3 regions of the Terriglobus sp. ADX1 genome follow, and region 1 is predicted to be linked to each of the others. Evidence: predicted binding sites of a transcription regulator. Region 1 holds the regulator's gene; each other region holds the start of a gene.
What was found. Region 1 encodes LexA, which represses DNA repair genes until DNA is damaged. Its sites were predicted from a motif close to CANTTCGCTTTTTATTCGC; they were not measured.
Positions count from the first base shown of each region.

Region 1 (6,558 bases):
GCCGGTGGGGCGGCTGATGGTGCTGCGCGCTTCCACCAAAGCGCAGTTGATGAAGGCGATTGCGTACACAATCTGGCCTGCGCTGGTGGCGCCGATCCTGGGGCCACCGCTGGGCGGATGGATTCTTTCGTTTACGACGTGGCCTTGGATGTTTTTGCTGAACGTGCCGATCGGTGTGGTGTTGTTTGCATTGGCGCTGAAGCTGGTGCCGAAGGATCGTGAAACCGTTCGCGAAAGTTTTGATCTTCCTGGATTTTTGTTGGCTGGATCGGCCTCGTTCTGCTTGATGTATTTGCTGGAATCTCTGGAAGTGGAACATGCTCCGGGATTGAAGGCTGCTGTGCTTTTAGTGGCTACTGTTGCACTGTCATTGGGGACGGTGTGGTGGCTGCGGCGCGCGGAAAAGCCTTTGTTTTCGCTGGAAGTGTTTCGTATTGAGACATTCCGTGTATCGAATGGCGCTGGATCGCTATTTCGTATGGCGGTGTTTTCCGTACCATTCTTGCTGCCGTTGCTGTTTCAGGAGGCTTTTGGGCTGAATCCGTTGGAATCAGGATCGCTGACGATGGCGGTGTTTGCGGGAAATTTGGCAATGAAGCCGCTGACCGGGCCGTTGCTCCGTCGCTATGGTTTTCGTACGGTTCTGTTGTGGAATGGGACGTTGACTGCGTTGGCACTGGTGGCGTGTGGATGGTTGCATGCAAACACGCCGAAGGTGATCACGTTGCTTGTCTTATTTGCTGGTGGACTTGGGCGTTCGATGGAACTGACAGCGCTTACGACCATGGGATTTGCGGACTTACCTGAGAAGTTGAAGAACAGCGGCACCACGCTGGCTACGACGATCAATCAGATGACGACGAGTCTTGGTGTGGCAGTTTCTGCGCTCGCTCTGCATGGAAGCGCATTGGTACGTGGCGGGGCGAGTGCATTCGATTTTCGTGTGGCATTTTGCGTGATGGCTGGACTTGCTGCGCTGAGTTTGCCTTCGTATCTGCGAATGCATCCTGCGGCGGGTGCGGCAGTGAGCGGAAACCTCATCCGGCAGGAACGCGAAGCGACACCGGCGGAAGGTTAGGGCAGAAGTTCCTGCAGAGCGGAGAACCACTCCGTGGGGCTGTCCACGATCGCGTCTGGACCTGCTTCACGCAGCTTTGCCGGGGCTAATCCGTAGTTGCATCCCAGGCAGAGGATGCCAGCGTTGCGCGCTGTGGCGACGTCGACGTGGGAATCGCCGACGAGAACGGTTCGTTGCGGAGATACCGGACGGCCCAGCATGCGCGATGCTTCTTCCATCAGCGCCTGTATGCCTTCGGGATCTGGCTTTTTGGTGGGGAAACTGTCACCACCGTAGTTGGCAAAGAAGAACTCAGACAGCCCCAACCCGGAACAGATGACGCGTGAAGGACGATAGGGTTTGTTCGTGAGGATGGCCATCGGCAGGGATGGCGCTGCTGCGCGAATCCTGCGGAGTTCACTGATGACGCCGGGATAGGCATAGGTGAAGTCGAGGTTGTGTGCGCGGTAATAGTCCAGGAAGAAAGGGATTGCCTGTGCAAGTGCTACTTCGTCAATGGCTCCTGTAGCTTCCAGGGAGCGGCGGACGAGCATGGCAGCGCCGTCACCAATGAACTCCGCAATGCGATGTGGTGGAAGTATTTCTCGCCCAAGGAACGCTAGTGTGGCATTCACTGACGCGGCGAGGTCCTGTTCCGAGTCGATCAGGGTTCCATCCAGATCGAAGACGAGAAGATCGCAGCGTAGTTCGCTGCTGGCTTCCTCAGGCATACTTGCGCAACATGCCCAGAACCTTGCCCTGAATGGCGACGCGGTCGGCCGGGGCAAAGATGGGGGCCATCTCATTATTAGAAGGCTGTAGGCGGATCAGATTGCCTTCCTTGTAATAGCGCTTGAGTGTGGCGTCGGCACCGTCGACGAGTGCAACAACGATTTCGCCTTCGCGGGCAGTGTTGGTGCGCTCCACTAATACGTAGTCGCCGTTGACAATGTGTTCGTCGCGCATGCTGTCGCCACGGACTTCGAGGGCAAAGACCTCTCGGTTGCCGATGATCTCGGAAAGCGAGATGGATTCTGCGGTTTCGATAGCTTCCACGGGGCGACCTGCGGCAATGCGACCCATCAGGGGAAGACGTTCGTTGTTCTTACGCGAATTCCTAGGCGAAAGGACGTCAATGGAGCGGCTGCGGTTGTGCGCTCGCTGCAAGAGGCCTTTGTTGTGCAGGTTTGTGATGTGTTTGTGCACCGTTGCCAGCGAATTCAGGCCAAGTCCAGCCGCAATTTCTTCGTAGGAAGGGGAGTATCCCTTGCGCTGGGTAAAGCCGGAGAGGAAGTCCAAAACCTCTTTTTGTCGCCGCGTGATCGCCATGGCTGAAATTGTAGCGAATAAAAGGCGAACTGCAAGGTAAAAGTTTTTTGAACCAAGAAAGGCAATGGAGTGGCATAGTTGTTCCCGATGTGGTACGACTCGCGAACACCGCTGCCAGCGAATCATTGTTTTGCTCTCATGTTCACGGCATCTTGAGATGGAGACAGGTGACGGATGGAAAAGTACACCTGCTCAACACATGGACAAATGGAACGCGGGAGGAACAACGAATGAGAGTGATGGTGGCAGAAGACGATGCGGCACTTTCTTTGTTTCTAAAGAAAGCGCTCGAACTGGAAGGACACACCGTTCGCGTAGTTGCAGATGGTGCAAGTGCCGTGGAAGGCATTCAGGAAGACATGCCGGATCTGTTGGTATTGGATCTGGGGCTTCCGCAAATGGATGGCGTCGATGTATTGCGCGCACTGCATGATCGGGTTGCTTCGATGTCGATCCTGATATTGACGGGCCGGTCGGAGTTATCGGAAAAGATTGAATGCCTAAACCTGGGCGCGGATGACTATCTGTTGAAGCCGTTCTCCATGTATGAACTATTAGCCCGTTGTAAGGCTATTGGCAGACGACGGATGGGAGCCTCAGCAGGAGTGTTGCAATGTGCAGGGCTGCGTATGGATCGCATTCAACGCACAGTGTCGTTCCAGGAAGAGATGCTTGAATTCACTTCAAAGGAATTCACGTTGTTGGAATATCTGTTGCTGCAAAAGGGGCGCACTGTGTCCCGTCGTGAACTGATGGAGAATGTGTGGCAGATGTCGCCGGATGCTGGAACGAACGTAGTGGATGTGTATGTGAATTACCTTCGCCGTAAGTTGGGTGCAGTGGGCGCGGTGGGCCTGGTGCAGACCATGCGTGGTGAGGGATATGGCATTGCTGCGAAAGATAAAGGGAATTCGTTACGATTCAACACTGTGCCTGCGGCTGCTGGTTTCCATACAGCTTTGGAGGTTGCATGAACCAGATGGAGTTGACCATGAATGATACTGCGTTGGAAGAACTGGAAGATGCCATCCACTCGCTCTCACAGCCTATGACTGCGCTGTTGTTTGCCGTGGAGATGGCTGCTCTTCGCACCACGCCGGAGCAGCTTCAGGACGCTTTAAACACTGCACGTACTGAATGTCGTCGCGCCGTATCAGAGTTGGAACGCGTACGCGATGCCGCTGCGCGTTTGCATGCGGGAGGGGCGCGATGAGTGCTGTTGTTGCGGCGTCAGTTGTGCAGCGTTCCGTGGTGTTGGTGACTCCTGATACGGAGTTGCGGCACAAGCTTTCTACTTTGCTCGCAGGCATGCGTTGGGAGGTGTTTCCGGCTTCCGGCGGTGCTGAAGCGATGATGCATCTTGGAAGCTTGGCGCCGGAGGCGATGATCGTAGATCATTGGCTGCCAGACTTGGATGCTACCGAGTTTGCGACGTATGCCGCGACACTTTGTCCTGCGACGGATATGTTGCAGATGGATGGTAGTTGTAGCGGTTCTGCAGTGCGCAGTGCGCGCCGTAATGAGCTTTTGCATGCATTGCGAGAGGCGCAGGAAAGCTGCACGGAAACCTCGCCTGCAACGAGTGGATTTGATGGTGCGGCATGGCTGCAGGCACCGGTTACGGTACCTCTTGTTGCCCCGGTGGCTGCGGCAAGGGAGATGCAGGCTGAAGTTCCGGAAGAGATCAAGATGCATCTTCCCGAGTTCGTTGGTGATGCTGCGATGATGCGGGAGCTGGCGCTGCAGATCCGGCTGGTGGCTCCTCATCCAGCGAACGTTCTCGTGCTGGGAGAAACGGGTACCGGAAAAGAATTGGTTGCAAAGGCAGTGCATCGGTTGAGCCCTCGTGTAGGGAAGCCGTTTGTGGTGTTGAACTGTGCTGCGATCCCGGAACATCTACTGGAAGCGGAACTATTCGGACATACGCGTGGCGCGTTCACAGGGGCTGTGACATCGCGTATGGGCCGTATTGAAGCAGCGCATGGCGGCACGTTGTTTCTGGATGAGATTGGAGAGATGCCTTTGCCGTTGCAGGCGAAGATGCTTCGCTTTCTGGAGAACGGTGAAATTCAGAAGGTGGGCGAAAATGAGCCTATCCGTGTGGATGTGCGGATCGTTGCGGCGACGCATCAGCCGTTGGAAGAGCTTGCCCGTGATCGTCGGTTCCGATTGGATCTGTATCACCGACTTGCGGTGTTCCCCGTGGAGATACCTGCGTTGCGAGAGCGGCGTGAGGATATTCCCATGCTGGTGGAGCATACTCTGCGCAAGTTAGGCGAGAGCACGCCGCGCAAATCCATTAGCAGGGAAGCTCTTGCATTGCTGCAAAACCTTGATTGGCCGGGCAATGTTCGTGAGCTTGGCCACATGATTCAGCGCGCAGTGATTCTTTGTGGTGAGGAGGCGGGGATTCGACCAGAACATATCCGGCTTCCGGGTCGGATATCCGCCACGATACATTAGAAAATTCGCAAGCAACCTGCATATTGCAGTTAGGCCGCTCACAGGAGCGGCCTAACTATTGGTCTTCTACATGCACTTATCGGCAGTAAGTTGCTCTGACTTAAGCGAAAAGGAAAATTTTGATGCTTGAGATGCCGACAGCCGATGCGCTGGAACGTTATCTGACGCTTGCAACACAGCAGATGAAGCTGACCGCTGAAAATATGGCCAATCAAAACACCGATGGCTATACCCGCAGGGTTGCCAGCTTTTCCAGCACCGATATGGTGAATGTAAATGGCATCTCAACCAGTTCCGGTGTGACCGCGACCGTGACCGCTCAGCGTGATCGTGTATTGCAACGGTCTTTGCAGCAGGCTACCGAAGCTTCGAGTGCTAGTAGCGCGCGTACTACGGCCTTGGACAATCTGCAGTCTCTATTCACCATTGATGGTTCGGGTGACGATGCATCGGGCATTGGGGCAGCGATCAGCGATTTCTTTAACAGCGTGACGTCCCTTGCATCTTCGCCCTCTGATACCAATACGCGGCAAACTGCTTATGCCGCTGCGCAGGCGCTTGTAACAACGATGAATCGGACAGCATCGCAACTGAGTGCACAGACGACTTCGCTCAATCAGCAGATTGGCACGTCTGTGGATCAGGCAAATGGTCTTCTCACGAGCATTGCCTCTTTGAACAAGCAGATTCAGCAAGCGGGAGGGCAGGACACCAGCGGTTTGCAGGATGAACGTGACCAGGCCGTTCTTTCCCTTGCAAAACTGGTGGATGTAAATACGGTGACAGCAACCGATGGCACCGTGAACCTTTCCCTGTCTGACGGTACGCCTCTACTGAATGGAACGCAGGCGATCAGTCTGAGCACGGCTACTGTAAACGGAAACGTCCACATTATGTCCAATGGATCTGACGTTACCGGCTCCATTCTGTCGGGCAGTATCGGTGGTTTATTGCAGGTTCGTGACCAGGATCTCCCTGCCGTGCAGCAACAACTAGACTCGGTCGCATCGGCGATTGCCTCTGCGGTGAATGCACAGAACGCAGCCGGAACCGATGCAAGCGGGAATGCTGGCGGAGATGTTTTCTCTGGTAATACAGCAGCAACGTTGAAGATGGCCATTAGCAGTGGCGATGGCATCGCCACCTCTTCGGACGGCAGTAATGCTACAGCAATAGGGGCCGTTGCATCGCAGGCGATTGTGGGATCACTTACGGCTTCTGGAGCGTTTTCCGTGATGATTACTTCGCTGGGGCAGACGGTATCCTCTGCGACTACAACCAAGTCCGCGAATGATGCGGTGCTGGCACAAACGTCGACTCAGGTTGCGAATCTATCTGGCGTTTCGCTGGATACGGAAGCAGCCAATCTCACACAGTATCAACGGTCCTATGAAGCAGCGGCGAAAGTGCTTTCGATCGTAAATGAGTTGATGGCGCAGGCGATTAATCTTGGCCAGCAGACGACCGTTTCGTAATGCAGAAGCAGGGAGAATGATCCATGTTGAATAGCACCACATCGCTGCAACAAATGCTTTCGTCGCTCTCGAATCTGAGTGATCAGCAGACGCGCATCTCGCAGGAGATGTCTTCAGGTCTTCGCATTACATCATTGGGGGACGATCCAGTGGCGTCGGGCCAGGCCGTTACCATGGCCGACACGTTGCGACAGGACGCCGCATTTCTCTCCACGGCAAGCAATGCCAGCAATC
Region 1 is NZ_JAEDXV010000012.1:86,497-93,054, forward strand. Features, by position in the region: gene JAO32_RS09970 (DHA2 family efflux MFS transporter permease subunit) at 1-1,078, shown strand, start outside; gene JAO32_RS09975 (HAD hydrolase-like protein) at 1,075-1,788, opposite strand; gene lexA (transcriptional repressor LexA) at 1,781-2,386, opposite strand; gene JAO32_RS09985 (response regulator transcription factor) at 2,617-3,360, shown strand; gene JAO32_RS09990 (hypothetical protein) at 3,357-3,599, shown strand; gene JAO32_RS09995 (sigma-54 dependent transcriptional regulator) at 3,596-4,849, shown strand; gene flgK (flagellar hook-associated protein FlgK) at 4,972-6,324, shown strand; gene JAO32_RS10005 (flagellin N-terminal helical domain-containing protein) at 6,348-6,558, shown strand, end outside.

Region 2 (6,558 bases), on a different contig from region 1:
TAAATCGGTACGCACACCTGCCGTTCTGCTGATGCCATTTACACCGGCTTGAATAATGCAGATGCAATTCGGGTCAAAGTTGGAGATGTGGTTGTGCTCTTCCGTGAAGGGAGTGAACACGTCATAGCGCAAACCCAGGTTCAGCGTGAGGTTACTCGCAACATGCCAGTCATCCTGAAAGTACACACTGGGTTCCCAGGTCTGGTAGTGCGGTGGATACAAGTTATTGTTGCGCGTGGCTGCGGAGAAGATACCTTCCAGCAAGCCGGGGCCTCCCGTACGGAAGGTCCATCCGCCTTCACCCTGATTGTCCTGAATATTCAACGCCTTGCGGCGAATGAGCGCGGCACCCATGCGGAACGAATGATTGCCACGGCTGTAGATCACCTGTCCATTGATCTGATAGGTGTTGTCCTTGTCCTGCAGTGGAACGAAGTTACCTCCGCCACCGAGGCCCGTCAGGCCAGTCGGCGAAGCCACCGCAAGACTCGACGTCAGTTGACTGACATTTACGTTTGCCTGTCCGAACTTCGTATTCGGATTGACGCCATAGTTCAGTGGGTACGATGCGTTGTTGATATAGGTCCACGCAGCGCCCAGCGTGGTGAGCAGGTTTGGCGTGAAGGTGTGTGTGTAGATTAGCGCCGCATTCCGTGCGAGTTGCGGTGATGTGCCGAACCCGTTGCCTGTCTGCGGATCTACAGCAAAGCCGTTTGCGTTGGATATGGGGAGAGCGCCCGGCGATACGGTGTAGACATCGTTGATGATGTACTTCGCGAAGAGCAGGTTCCGATCGTTGAAGTGGTAATCGACGCGAACGTCGTACACGGTGGAGTATTGTTCCTGATTGCGGACACCCACGTAGCCGTTGGTGCCGCTGTTCGGTGCGGGATATAGCTTGAAGTAAGCAAGGCCAGCAGGATCAATAAAACCAGTGGGAATTTTGTTACCGGGGACAGGTGTGCGCAGGTAAATCGACGTTCCCGCATAGCCATTGAGCCCTGTGATGTGCGTGGGATCAGGATCATAGACGCAGCCGGTGGTCTGGCTTTGTGTGGGATCGGCAACGCTGGCAGCAATTGTGGCGCAACTGGCTGGAATCGCATCTGAAAAATCGCCAGGATGCTGTTGCTGATACAGCGTAGGTACGGTGAGTTGTGAGGGCAGGCCGCCCTTGATTAAACGGAAGAATTCCGCATCACCGTGGAAGAAGGCCTTGTTCTTGAAGATTGGCCCACCAAGGCTACCGCCGAACTGATTCTGTCGTAGCTCTGGATTGACAGGCTTCGTCGCGCCGAACTGATAAGGATAGGCATTCAACTTATCGTTGCGGAAGAACTCATAGAGCGTGCCGTGGAAGTTATTCGTGCCGCTCTTCGTGATCACGTTGACTACCGCGCCAGCAGAACGCCCAATGTCTGCAGAGAACGTATTGGTGACAACGCGAACTTCCTGAATGGAGTCGATGCTGGGACGAACGCCGATGGTGGCAATCAGTCGTTCGTTGTTATCCAGGCCGTCCACCATCTGATCGTTCAATGTTTCCGATTGACCGTTCATGGAGATGGAAGAACTGGGGCGGCGATCATCAGGACGTGTGCCGCTGTTGATGCTGTTCGGCGCTGCTTCTGTTGCGCCGGGTGTGATCTGCACCAGGTTGATGTAGTTGCGGCCGTTCAGTGGCAGATCCTGCACGGCGCGTTGCGACACATTGGAGCCAATGGTGGAACTATCTGTCTGGAGAACGGGCGCTGTTGTCGTGATCTCTACCGTTTCATTGGCAGCGCCAATGGCCAGTGCTGCGTCTGCGCGGCGACGGTCGCCCGCCGAGACCGCAAGATTGGCGAGGCTCGCCGTTTGGAACCCCGGCATCTTGATGGTGACGGAGTACGTTCCCGGATTCAGATTTGGTACGGTGTATGCGCCGGAGTCCGTGGTTTGCGTAACGACAGAGACGTTGGTCTGAGTATTGGTGACGGTGACTTGTGCCTTGGGAACGGACGCGCCGCTCGGGTCCGTTACATTCCCCAGGATGGTGGCGGTTGTGTCTTGTGCCCATCCCGGTATAGACATTGCAGCAGCGCACAGTGCAAGAAGAACAATGCGCACGGTGGACAGAATCCAACTCCTGCCACTTCTCGTCTTCATGGACCCCTTACCTGCAGGGTTTTTGCTTACAACGTTCATGATTGGCCTCACAGCGCATAGGGATCGCGCGTGTGCCGGGCATCATAGGTTTGCGTCTCAAAAAAGATCAAGCATCTTTCGCAGGAAAATGGTCCAGTGTCTTTTTCCTCGAAAGATGCAAGATCGCGATAGCTGTAAGGGGGAACTAAGTTATCTCTACAGGGTCAACGCGAGATCGTAACCGCGCCAGGGCCATCCTTAGTTAGCGTTACCGCTTCGATATTGCCGTCTTTGTCGAAGCGCATACGATCGATAGCCATCACGCGTTGGTTGCGGTCGCCGGTGCCAATCGGATGGCGGTGATAGACGATATACCAGTCATCCGAATTCGGAATGCGAACCACGGAATGATGTCCTGGCCCATTTGCAATCGCTGGATCGGTGGAAAGGATTTTCCCAGCAGATGTGAAGGGGCCGGTGGGAGTTGTGCTCTTGGCGTAAGCCACGCCATAGGTGCTGTTACCCCAGTCGCCCTCAGACCACATGAAGTAATACGTACCGTTGCGTTTGATCATGAAAGGGCCTTCGGTGTAATGCGCGGGCGTGATTTCTTTGTAGAGCGTGCCGTCGGCCATGGGAATGACATGTGTCAGATCGCTGGATAGTTTTGCTACATTACAGTGACCCTGGCCGCCGTAATAGAGATAGACCGAGCCGTCGTCATCCTGAAAAACCATGGGGTCGATCGGTTGCGCGCCATTCTGGAATGCTCCAATGAGCGGTTTGCCCAGCGCATCCTTGAACGGACCACCAGGCGTGTTGCTAACTGCAACGCCAATGCCGCCGGGGAATGTGTCGGTCTTCTGAATGTCATTTGCTGCGAAGAAAAGATAGTACTTGCCATTGCGATAGATCGCGGAGGGTGCCCACACTGCATACGCCGCCCACGCTACGTTCTTCACGCTGAGGACATGGGGATGCTTCGTCCAATGCACCAGGTCCGGCGAAGAGAACGCATCCAGTGATGTTTGCGAAAGGTAAGCCTTGTGAACGACATGTTGTTTGCGCAGTTCGCTCTGCTGCGCATTGAAGGCGCTCTCGTCGCTTTGTTCGCCAGTGTTGGAAGAGGTCGGGTAAATCCAATACTGATGATCGAAAATGCGAATCTCCGGATCGGCGTAATAGCCCTGCGAAGAAAGATTCGCTGTAGCCTGCGAGAAGCAGGGTATGGCAACAAGAACGGCAGAGAGCAATGTGAGAAGGCGCTTCATGTCTGAGCATGAGGCTACTGCAATCGCTGCCTAGATGTAATCTTTGCCGTATTGCACAGGAATCTGCGTGAAGGCGATGCGTGTGGGTGCGCTTTCGCGTGCGGGCAACATGCCTGCGAAGTGCAGTGTGGTGTGGCCGTATTTCTGATTCAGTTTGTCCAGCGTGCGGCTCAGTTCGTTGCGATTGTCTGGATCGGCGAAAAGCGTGGGTTGCTGTTCATCTTCATTGATCAGACGGCCCAACGTGACACCGATGAAGAAGGGACGTTGATACTCCGGGCCGGTGGGCTGTTGCTGCCATAGCTTTTGCAGCATCTCCAGCAGCGTAAGCGTGTCCTGGCAAGTGGGGAAGCGCGCTTCCATACCCCAGCCATCGTGCTTAATACCGCTCTGATGATGGCGGACTTTGTTCTTCTGTTCCGCTTGCTCGCGAGTCAGCTGATAACGAATCGTCAGCGCGAGCGAACCCGCGCACATCTTTTCCATACGAAGACGCATGGCTGCCTTATGCAGCAGCTTATGTGCGATGGCCCATGCGCCCTGAAGATTGCGATATTCCGGGCCAAGCACATGCGAGTGTCCCAGTGACTTCTGCATCTCGCTTGGCAGGGGCGCACCATCGTCGCCTGTATTGTGCCCACGAAGCCAGTGATACAGCCTGTCTCCCCACACGGAGTTCCACAGCTTGTGCATCTCTTCGCGCTTCAGATCCAGCAACTGCGTCATAGTGGTGACGCCTTTGCGATGCAGCATCTGTTCTGTGCGTGCGCCAACACCAGGAAGATCACGCAGATCCAGATGAGCGAGCGCTCGCGGAAGCTGCGATGGCAACAAACCGATGAGGCCGTCGGGTTTCTGCATGTCGCTGGCAATCTTTGCCAAGTAACGGTTTGGGGCCATGCCAATGGAGCAACGGAGCGTCTTGCCCACGTCATCCCGGATGGCTTGTTTGATATCAAGAGCGATCTGACGTGCGCGTGGCGGTTCCTGCTCGCGGCCGATTAACTGGCAGGCCACTTCATCAATGGAGGGCACGTGAGCGACAGGACAGATCCTGTCCACAGCGTCATGAATCTTGTGGGAGAACTCGGCGTAACTGGAGTGGTCGCCCTCCACCAGAATGATGTCGGGGCAGAGGCGTTTCATGTCTGCCACGCGCGTGCCGGTTTTAATGCCAAGCGCCTTTGCCTCATAACTGGCCGCAATGGCAACCGTGGTGTCCGCGAAGGTGGGCACAACGGCAATGGGGCGGTCGCGATATTCAGGATGTAGCTCCTGCTCCACCGAAGCGAAAAAGCTATTCAAATCCACATGAAGGAACCCGAAGCGATCTGGGAGATTGCTTCGCTGCTGATTCAGAAATGGATCGGATAAATCCATGGAATCAGTCTATCGTTTTATTCGCCTCTTGTTCGCTCTTGGGGAAGCTCTAGGCCTTTCCTTGCTGCATTTTTCTGAGGATGTGCTTGGACGAAGCCCGGGAACGAATGTTTCTGTAGCGTGAAGAAAAAGTGAGAAAAGTAAAAAACCGGCGTTTATTGGCGTTGACAGGGCGGAAAAAGTAGGGCAATCTAACGCAAACAAAGATCAACCAGAGTCTCGCTGCAGGCCGTTTGTCTGTGCCTTCCGGCGAGATTCCCTTTTTGCTGTACATTGCGCGGAGATTTTGCCTTCTTCGGCTCCGCGTATTTAGGAGGCAGTACAAAATGAAGAAATTTTTGCTCACGGCACCGTTGGCGGTTGTTTGCGTCGCGGCATATGGCCAGGCCGTTTCCGTAAACGGTGGCGCCATTCAGGGAACCATTACAGATGCATCCGGCGCCGCAGTTTCGGACGCCAGTATCACGATCAAGAGCCTCGATCAGGGCACGACCAAAACGCTGACGACTGACAAATCCGGTTTCTACAGCGTTGGTCCACTGAATCCCGGCGACTACACCGTTACGGTGGTTGCCTCGGGCTTCCAGCAGCTAGAAGTTAAAACGCGCATTCTTACAGGCACCGCGACCCCCGGCAGCTTTAAGCTCCAAGTTGGCCAGAACTCGGAAACCATCGAAGTCACCGCCGGCGAGGTTCAGGTCAACACGGATCAGGCTGGCGTGGCAGACGTAATCACGCGCGAGCAGATTGCGAACCTTCCTGTGAACGGCCGTAACTTCCTCGATCTGGCCCAGATTGAGCCGGGTGTACAGCTGCAGAACGGCAACACCTTCGACCCAACGAAGTCGGGTTACACGGGGATTGCTGTGAACGGCACTTCGGGCCGTACGACCCGTATCCTCCTCGATGGTGCGGACATCACCGACGAGACCGTCGGAACCACGATCTTCAACGTGTCCCAGGGCGCTATCAACGAGTTCCAGTTGAACCGTTCCACGCAGGACGCTGCCGGTGAAGTTACCTCGCAGGGCGCTGTGAACGTATCGACCCGCTCGGGCACCAACTCAATCCACGGCGAAGCGTTCTACATCTTCCAGGATCAGCGCGCTCTTGACGCCAATCCGAACTCCACGGCAGATGCCAACGGCAACCACATTGCACCGTACTTCCAGCGCAACCAGTATGGCGGCAGCGTCGGCTTTCCGATCATCAAGGACAAGCTCTTTGCTTTCGGCAATGCCGAGCGCATTCAGCAGAACAGCGCGTCCCCATCCAACCTCGGAACTGTATTCAACACGGCCGGCAACAACCCAGTTGGACAGTCCTCAACGCTTGCCGCACAGTACCCCACAGTGGGAACCCCCTATCGCCAGACTTACTCCACCGTGCGTCTGGACTACTCCGGTCCGTTTGGCGGCCATTATTTTGCCCGTGGTAACTACAACGTCGATTCGACGACCACTGCAGGCGGAACGACGCGCTTCGCCTCCTATCCGAACCGTGATAACACCTGGGGTATTGCATTCGGTGCTGACTTCTCCAAGGGCCGTTTCACGCATTCATTCCGCGGTTCTTATGAAAAGTTCCACAACCTCATCACAGACGGTAGTGCTTCCTCTGGGTACGATCCGCTCGTGACTGCTAACGGTCCGGTTGCTTACAACTACAGCAATCAGCTTTACTTTGGACCGAACTCGAATGCTCCGCAGGCGACGTTCCAGTCAGACAAGCAGCTCCGCTATGACGGTGGCTACACGCGTGGTACTCATAACATCCGCTT
Region 2 is NZ_JAEDXV010000003.1:10,503-17,060, forward strand. Features, by position in the region: gene JAO32_RS02965 (TonB-dependent receptor) at 1-2,148, opposite strand, end outside; gene JAO32_RS02970 (glycoside hydrolase family 43 protein) at 2,352-3,398, opposite strand; gene JAO32_RS02975 (DNA polymerase Y family protein) at 3,429-4,778, opposite strand; gene JAO32_RS02980 (TonB-dependent receptor) at 5,105-6,558, shown strand, end outside.
Region 2: JAO32_RS02975 (DNA polymerase Y family protein) is a predicted target of LexA. The motif match lies at 4,796-4,814, and genes of this name have one in related genera.

Region 3 (6,558 bases), on a different contig from region 1:
GCACGCTTGCGCTTGCGCCAATGCGGTTTGCCCCTGCCTTCAACATTGCTTTCGCATCGGCCAGGGAACGGATACCACCAGATGCCTTTACACCTGAGCGCAGGCCAGCGACGCTGCGCATCTGCGCAATGTCGTCAACGGTGGCGCCGCCGGTAGAGAAGCCGGTGCTGGTTTTGATAAAGTCCGCGCCCGCATTTACGGCAATTTCACTGGCGCGCAGCTTTTCTTCAAAGTTCAGCAGCGCCGTTTCCAGAATGACCTTCACAATGGAACCGCGTTCGTGCGCAGCGTCGACTACGCCACGGATGTCATTGGCCACGGTGTCATATTCGCCGCCCTTGAGAGCACCAATGTTCAACACCATGTCGACATCATGAGCGCCCAGCGCAATGACGCGTTTTGCCTCGTCCACTTTCGATTCGGCGAGGGAAGCCCCAAGCGGAAATCCGATTACAACACCCACAGGCACACCCGTGCCAGCCAGTGCTGCTGCAGCGGTGGATACCCAGAACGGATTCACCATGGCGCAGGCAAAGCGATACTGTGCCGCCTCTTCGCAGATCTGCAGGACCTGTGCGCGTGTGGCGTCCGCCTTCAGCAGCGTATGATCCAGCGTTGCCGCCAGTGCGCGCGGGCTGCTCACGGCATGTTCGTAAAAGCTCTCGGGGGTGTATGTCGATTCCATCATGTAAAAACTCTCTATTCAGAAGGCCGTCAAAAGGCCCAAAGGACATCATATCCTCAGACGCGGCAGCCTGTTCATGTCAATGGCAAACGTAACCTAGGCGGCCTTCATGACAAACCTATATGCCGCTAACAGGTCATTGAGGAGATGTTGATACAGCGTATGGCGCATCTCTTCATCAGGCGCGCGCAGGACCGCTGAAGGATGGATCGTTGCCATTACGTGTTCCGCAAACGGCGTTGAAAGCACCTTGCCTCTATCACGCATCAGTCCGAATGTCCCTCCCAGCAGAGATTTTGCGGCAGAAGCACCGAGGCAAAGTACCAGCTTGGGCTTCAGGGCATCCAGTTCGGCTAACAACCACGGCTTGCACGCGGTAATCTCACTCATCCTGGGATTCTGGTGAAGACGCGATTTTCCGCGTTGCACAAATTTGAAGTGTTTCACCGCGTTTGTCATAAAGATGTCGCTGTCGGCTATGCCTGCTTCCGCCATCGCTTTTCTCAGCACGCCTCCTGCCGGCCCAACGAAGGGCAAGCCTTGCAGGTCTTCCTGGTCACCCGGCTGTTCACCCACCAGCATGAGCGGAGCATGTCCAGCGCCACGACCCGGCACGACATGCGTCGCATGCTTGTAAAGTTCGCACCCCTTGCATGTTGGCAGAGCTTCGCGGATCAAAGTCAGCGTGTGTTTCGCGGGAACAAATGGAGCGGCGCTTGGCTTGCCAGCCTGAATTGCGACCATACCCTCCACGCGCTTCGCTGCCGTTGTCATCAACTGTGGGAGTAACTCAATCTCCGGCAAGTTGCCCCAGTAACGTACTGGCATGTGCCCACGCATTGCATCCGGATTTAACCTAGCCGGATTAAAGATGCTCGCATAGTAACTCTTCCATAGTTCCTCCAGTTCATCGCTGGATGGAGCCTGTTCCCGCGTCACAGGTGGCCCATATTGCAATTGCTTCGTAGACGGTTCCCAGGATGCAGATCCATCCGGTGTAAGGATGGACCACCGCATAACGGCAAATCGCTCCGCAAAGAATGGTGCTGCCAGCTTTAGGATGTGGTGCTGCGGCTCATACCACGCAATAAACCGCTCCTCACCGTCCTGCTCCTCCACCCGCCTGAAGCGGACAAAGGCATGCATCTTGTGCTCGTCGCGCCGCACCTGTTCTGCCAGGCGGAACAGGGCATTTACATCGGCGTCGACTTGCACCTTCATCAGCTCCCGTTGTCTCTGTAATCGCCACAAGAGCCTGTAAAGGAGATTCCACCGCTGCGGATCGTTATGATATGCCGCGATGACCGCCATCTCCATGAAGCTCTTGGGAACATGTGGCCTTGTGTCAGGTACATCCTGTGTCAGGTCTGCCGAGCAAATATCCTCTGCGGAAAACAATTCTGACGTACCGGCATACGCTGGGTCGTAAAAGTCGATCGCTTCAGGCGGAATGCTCTTCGCTACGGCCGCGCGCGCTAACTTTCGCCACTCCGCAAATTCCTGAGCAATCCGAATACGCATCACGCCTGCGGCATTCACAACGAACCCCACATGGCAGATCGCGCCGCATCTTCAAACAATGTCATCTGCCGCATGGATGATGTATCGCCGCGTGATGGATGTGCCTGTGTGTCCTTGTCAATGAGTTCGGACGGAGTCCTATTCAACGGCAGATGATCTGCGGTTACAACAAATTGTGCAGCGTCTTGCCAGCGAACATGCAGCTTACGCAAATCATCGCTCGTCAACCGATGGTAACGGCGTATCGACAAAATCCTATCAACATTGCGGTATCCCAATCCGGGAACTCGTAGCAGGGCCTCTCTCGGAGCCGTATTCACGTCTACAGGGAAGAACTCCGGGTGTCGTCTCGCCCATCCCAGTTTCGGATCGGACGCAAGATCAAGGTCAGGGGCCTCTGCTGTCGTAATTTCCTCAGCAGCGAAGCCGTAATGCCGCATCAGCCAGTCCGCCTGGTACAAGCGATGCTCACGAAGCATCGGCGAAGCTTTCAATGGCAGTCGTGTATCAGCCTCTGGATATGGTGAAAAGCCGGTGTAATACACCCGCTTCAGCTTGTAGTTGTTGTACAGGCTATTGGCGCGCGCAATGATCTCGCGATCCGTCGAGGGCGTCGCTCCAATGACCATCTGCGTACTCTGACCTGCCGGTGCAAACGTCGGGGCATGCGCGAAGTGTTTGCGGTCGTAGTCTGCTTCTTCCTTCCGAAATCGAATCTGCGTCATTGTCATTTCAATAACGTCCGACTTCTTTTCCGGGGCAAGCTGTACCAAATCCTGTTGCGTAGGCAGTTCGATGTTCGCTGACAGGCGATCAGCATATAAACCAGCCTCGTCAATCAAACGTTGCGCGCAACCCGGAATCGCCTTGATGTGAATGTATCCCCCAAAATGGTGCACTGTCCGCAGAGTCTTTGCGACCGCGACAAGCTGCTCCATGGTGTAATCCGGCGACTGAATGATCCCACTTGAAAGGAACAGCCCTTCAATGTAATTCCGCTTATAGAAATCCAGCGTCAGTTGCACGACTTCCTGCGGAGTAAACCGGGCGCGACGAATATCGCTGCTGACACGATTGACGCAAAATACGCAGTCGTATGTGCAGAAGTTCGTCAGAAGCAGTTTCAACAGGGAGATACAGCGGCCATCCGGGGTATAGCTATGGCAGATTCCCGTTCCGTCGCTGTGTCCGACACCTTTGCCATTGCTGCTCCGCTTGGCACCGGACGAGGCACACGATGCGTCATACTTCGCCGCATCGGCAAGAATCTCCAGCTTCTGCTTGACCGTCATCGAAGCCATAGCGCTGTAAATATGATAGCGAATAAATGGCGAATACGATATGTGAAAGTTCATCGATTGATCCGGCTGGAATCAGCTCGCAGCTCTGTAAATCAAACGAAAATGCCCCCACGAATCGTGAGGGCATTTGGGTATTTCATAAGAGCTACCGCCCGGTTGGAGCGTTACTCCGCCATTTTGTATTGAGAGCGGCAAGCTTATCCGCCATGGACGATGGCTCAGGTTGCCGCTGTTGTTGCGGACGGTTGCCTCCGCGCTGCGGCCCCTTTCCGCCCGGTGCTGGTTCCAGTGCCTTGATAGAGAGCGAAATGCGCTTCGTCTTTGCATCTGCGCTCAGAACTTTGGCCTTAACCAACTGTCCGGCCTTCAGAGCTTCGCTGGGATCCTTGATGAACTTATGCGAGATTTCCGAGATGTGGACCAAGCCATCCTGATGCACGCCAATATCAACGAATGCGCCGAACTTCGTCACGTTCGTAACAACGCCTTCCATCACCATGCCAGGTTCCACATCCTGAATTTCGCGCACAGCTTCATTGAAGGTGGGGGCGACGAATGTGTCGCGAGGATCGCGTCCCGGCTTCTTCAACTCCTCCAGAATGTCGTTCAGCGTGTAAGCGCCTGCGCCGAACCCGTCGGTTTTCACCCCGGTTAACAGTTGCGGTTTGCGAATCAGGTCATCAATCGAAGTGCTTAGGGAAGATGCAATCTGTTCCACCAGCGCATACGATTCCGGATGTACCGCGGTTGAATCCAGCGGCTGCTCTCCATCGCGAATGCGGAGAAATCCTGCTGCCTGCTCAAACGTCTTGGGGCCAATACCGGAGACCTCATGCAACTGCTTCCGTGACTGGAAGCGGCCATTGGTGTCGCGGAACTGAACAATGTTCAATGCGATACGTTCGCTAATGCCGGCGACATAACGCAACAGTGTCCATGACGCAGTATTCAGATCGACACCAACGCGGTTTACACAGCTTTCAATCACGGCTTCCAGCGATTGGTTTAACTGTCGCTGATCCACATCGTGCTGATACTGACCAACTCCGATGGACTTGGGATCGACCTTCACCAGCTCTGAAAGTGGATCCTGCAAGCGACGCGCAATGGAGATAGCGCCACGCACCGTCAGGTCGAGGTCCGGGAACTCCTGACGAGCAACGTCCGATGCAGAGTAGACGCTGGCACCTGATTCAGAGACAGTGACCTTGAAGATGCCGCCAAGCTTGTGTTCTGCAAGGAAGTCGCGCACAAAAGCATCTGTCTCACGCGAGGCCGTTCCGTTGCCGATGGCGATGGCGCGGATGTTCTGTGATGCCACCATTGCTGCCAGTTTCTGCGATGCTTCTTTCTCGCGACCGGTATGGGGATAGATCACGTCGTGCGCGAGGAATTTGCCAGTCTCGTCCACGACCGCAATTTTGCATCCGGTACGTAGACCGGGGTCGATGCCCAATACGCGAATCGGTCCAGCCGGAGACGCCATCAACACATGCTGCAGGTTCTCACGGAAGACATCGATCGCTTCCGTGTCTGAACGGCGTTTCAGTTCCAGACGCAGTTCGCCCTGAATCGATGAGTTCAGTAGCCGCTTCCAGCAGTCTTCAATGGCGAGGTTGAGCTGTGCAGTCCAATCGCCGTCGTTCTTCAGAACGCGCGAGCGGATCAGTGCCAGCATGCGCTCTTCTTCCGTTTCGATGAGCCAGTAGAGGATGTTTTCGGCTTCACCACGACGTACTGCCAACATGCGATGCGATGGGATAGTCTTCACCGGCTCGCGATACTCGTAGTACATCTTGAACTTTTCCTGCTCGTCCTTGGCATCGAAGATTTTGCGGCTTACGATCAGGCCTTCTTCAAACATCACGTGGCGCGTGGAGCGCCGCACCTCGGCATCTTCGCTGATGCGCTCGGCAACAATATGTCGCGCACCTTCCAGGGCATCGTCTATGGTGGCAACTTCCTTCGCGGGATCGACCAGCGAAGTGGCAAGGGCAATCAGATCAAGTTCCGCAGGTTCCTGAGCCCAGAGGTAATCTGCCAGCGGCTCCAGGCCTTTCTCGCGTGCGATGGTGGCCTTGGTGCGGCGCTTGGGCTTGTAAGGAAGATACAGATCCTCTAGCTCGCTGCGATCCAGCGTGCCCATGATCTTTGCCTTTAGCTCATCGGTCATCTTGCCCTGTTCCGTGATGGAAGACAGAACGGTTTCACGCCGAGAGACGAACTCGCGGAAGTACGTGATCTTTTCGGCAAGATCGCGAATCTGCACTTCGTCCAGGTTGCCGGTGGCTTCCTTTCGATAGCGCGCGATGAAGGGAACCGTTGAGCCTTCATCCAGCAGCCCCATCACGGCGCGCACGCCGCTGAGCGGGATATTCAGTTCCTGGGCAATGTGGAGGAGGATTTCGGGAGCGAGGGGTTGCACTTCAGCCATACCCGTTCATCCTACCGGCAGTGGCGTTGGAAAACTCTGGTCATGAGAAAAGCCCATGCTTTGCATGGGCTTTGTCGTTTATGCCTTGTCTTCAGGGAATAGGCGGATGTCCGCCACGTTGCGATATTTTTCTGCGTAATCCATGCCGTAGCCAATCACGAAACGATTGGGAATGCTGAAGCAAACATAATCCGCTTCAATGGGAACGAGACGGCGCTCCGGCTTGTCGAGGCAGGTGGCGATCTTCAGCGATGCGGGCTTGTGCTGCAGCATCAAGCGGCGCAAATAGCTCAGGGTCAGGCCGGTATCAAGAATGTCTTCCACCACGATGACATGCTTGCCTTCAATGGGAGTATCCAGGTCCTTAATGAGCTTGACCGCGCCGCTGGAGGTCTTGCCTTTGCCGTAGGAGGACACGGCGACGAAATCGAAGGTGTTGTCCACTTCAATGGCTCGCGCAAGGTCCGCGAGGAAGATTGCGGCACCTTTCAGCACGCCAACGAGGACAATGCTTTCGTCTTTGTAGTCATCGCTGATCTGTTTGCCGATGGCTTTGACGCGTTCGGCAATTTGGTCAGCAGAAAAGAGAATCTCGCACTCAGAGGCGGGAACGGCGG
Region 3 is NZ_JAEDXV010000009.1:99,201-105,758, reverse strand. Features, by position in the region: gene deoC (deoxyribose-phosphate aldolase) at 1-688, opposite strand, end outside; gene JAO32_RS08115 (UdgX family uracil-DNA binding protein) at 782-2,206, opposite strand; gene JAO32_RS08110 (putative DNA modification/repair radical SAM protein) at 2,221-3,507, opposite strand; gene JAO32_RS08105 (Tex family protein) at 3,653-5,941, opposite strand; gene hpt (hypoxanthine phosphoribosyltransferase) at 6,020-6,558, opposite strand, start outside.
Region 3: JAO32_RS08110 (putative DNA modification/repair radical SAM protein) is a predicted target of LexA. The motif match lies at 3,526-3,544, and genes of this name have one in related genera.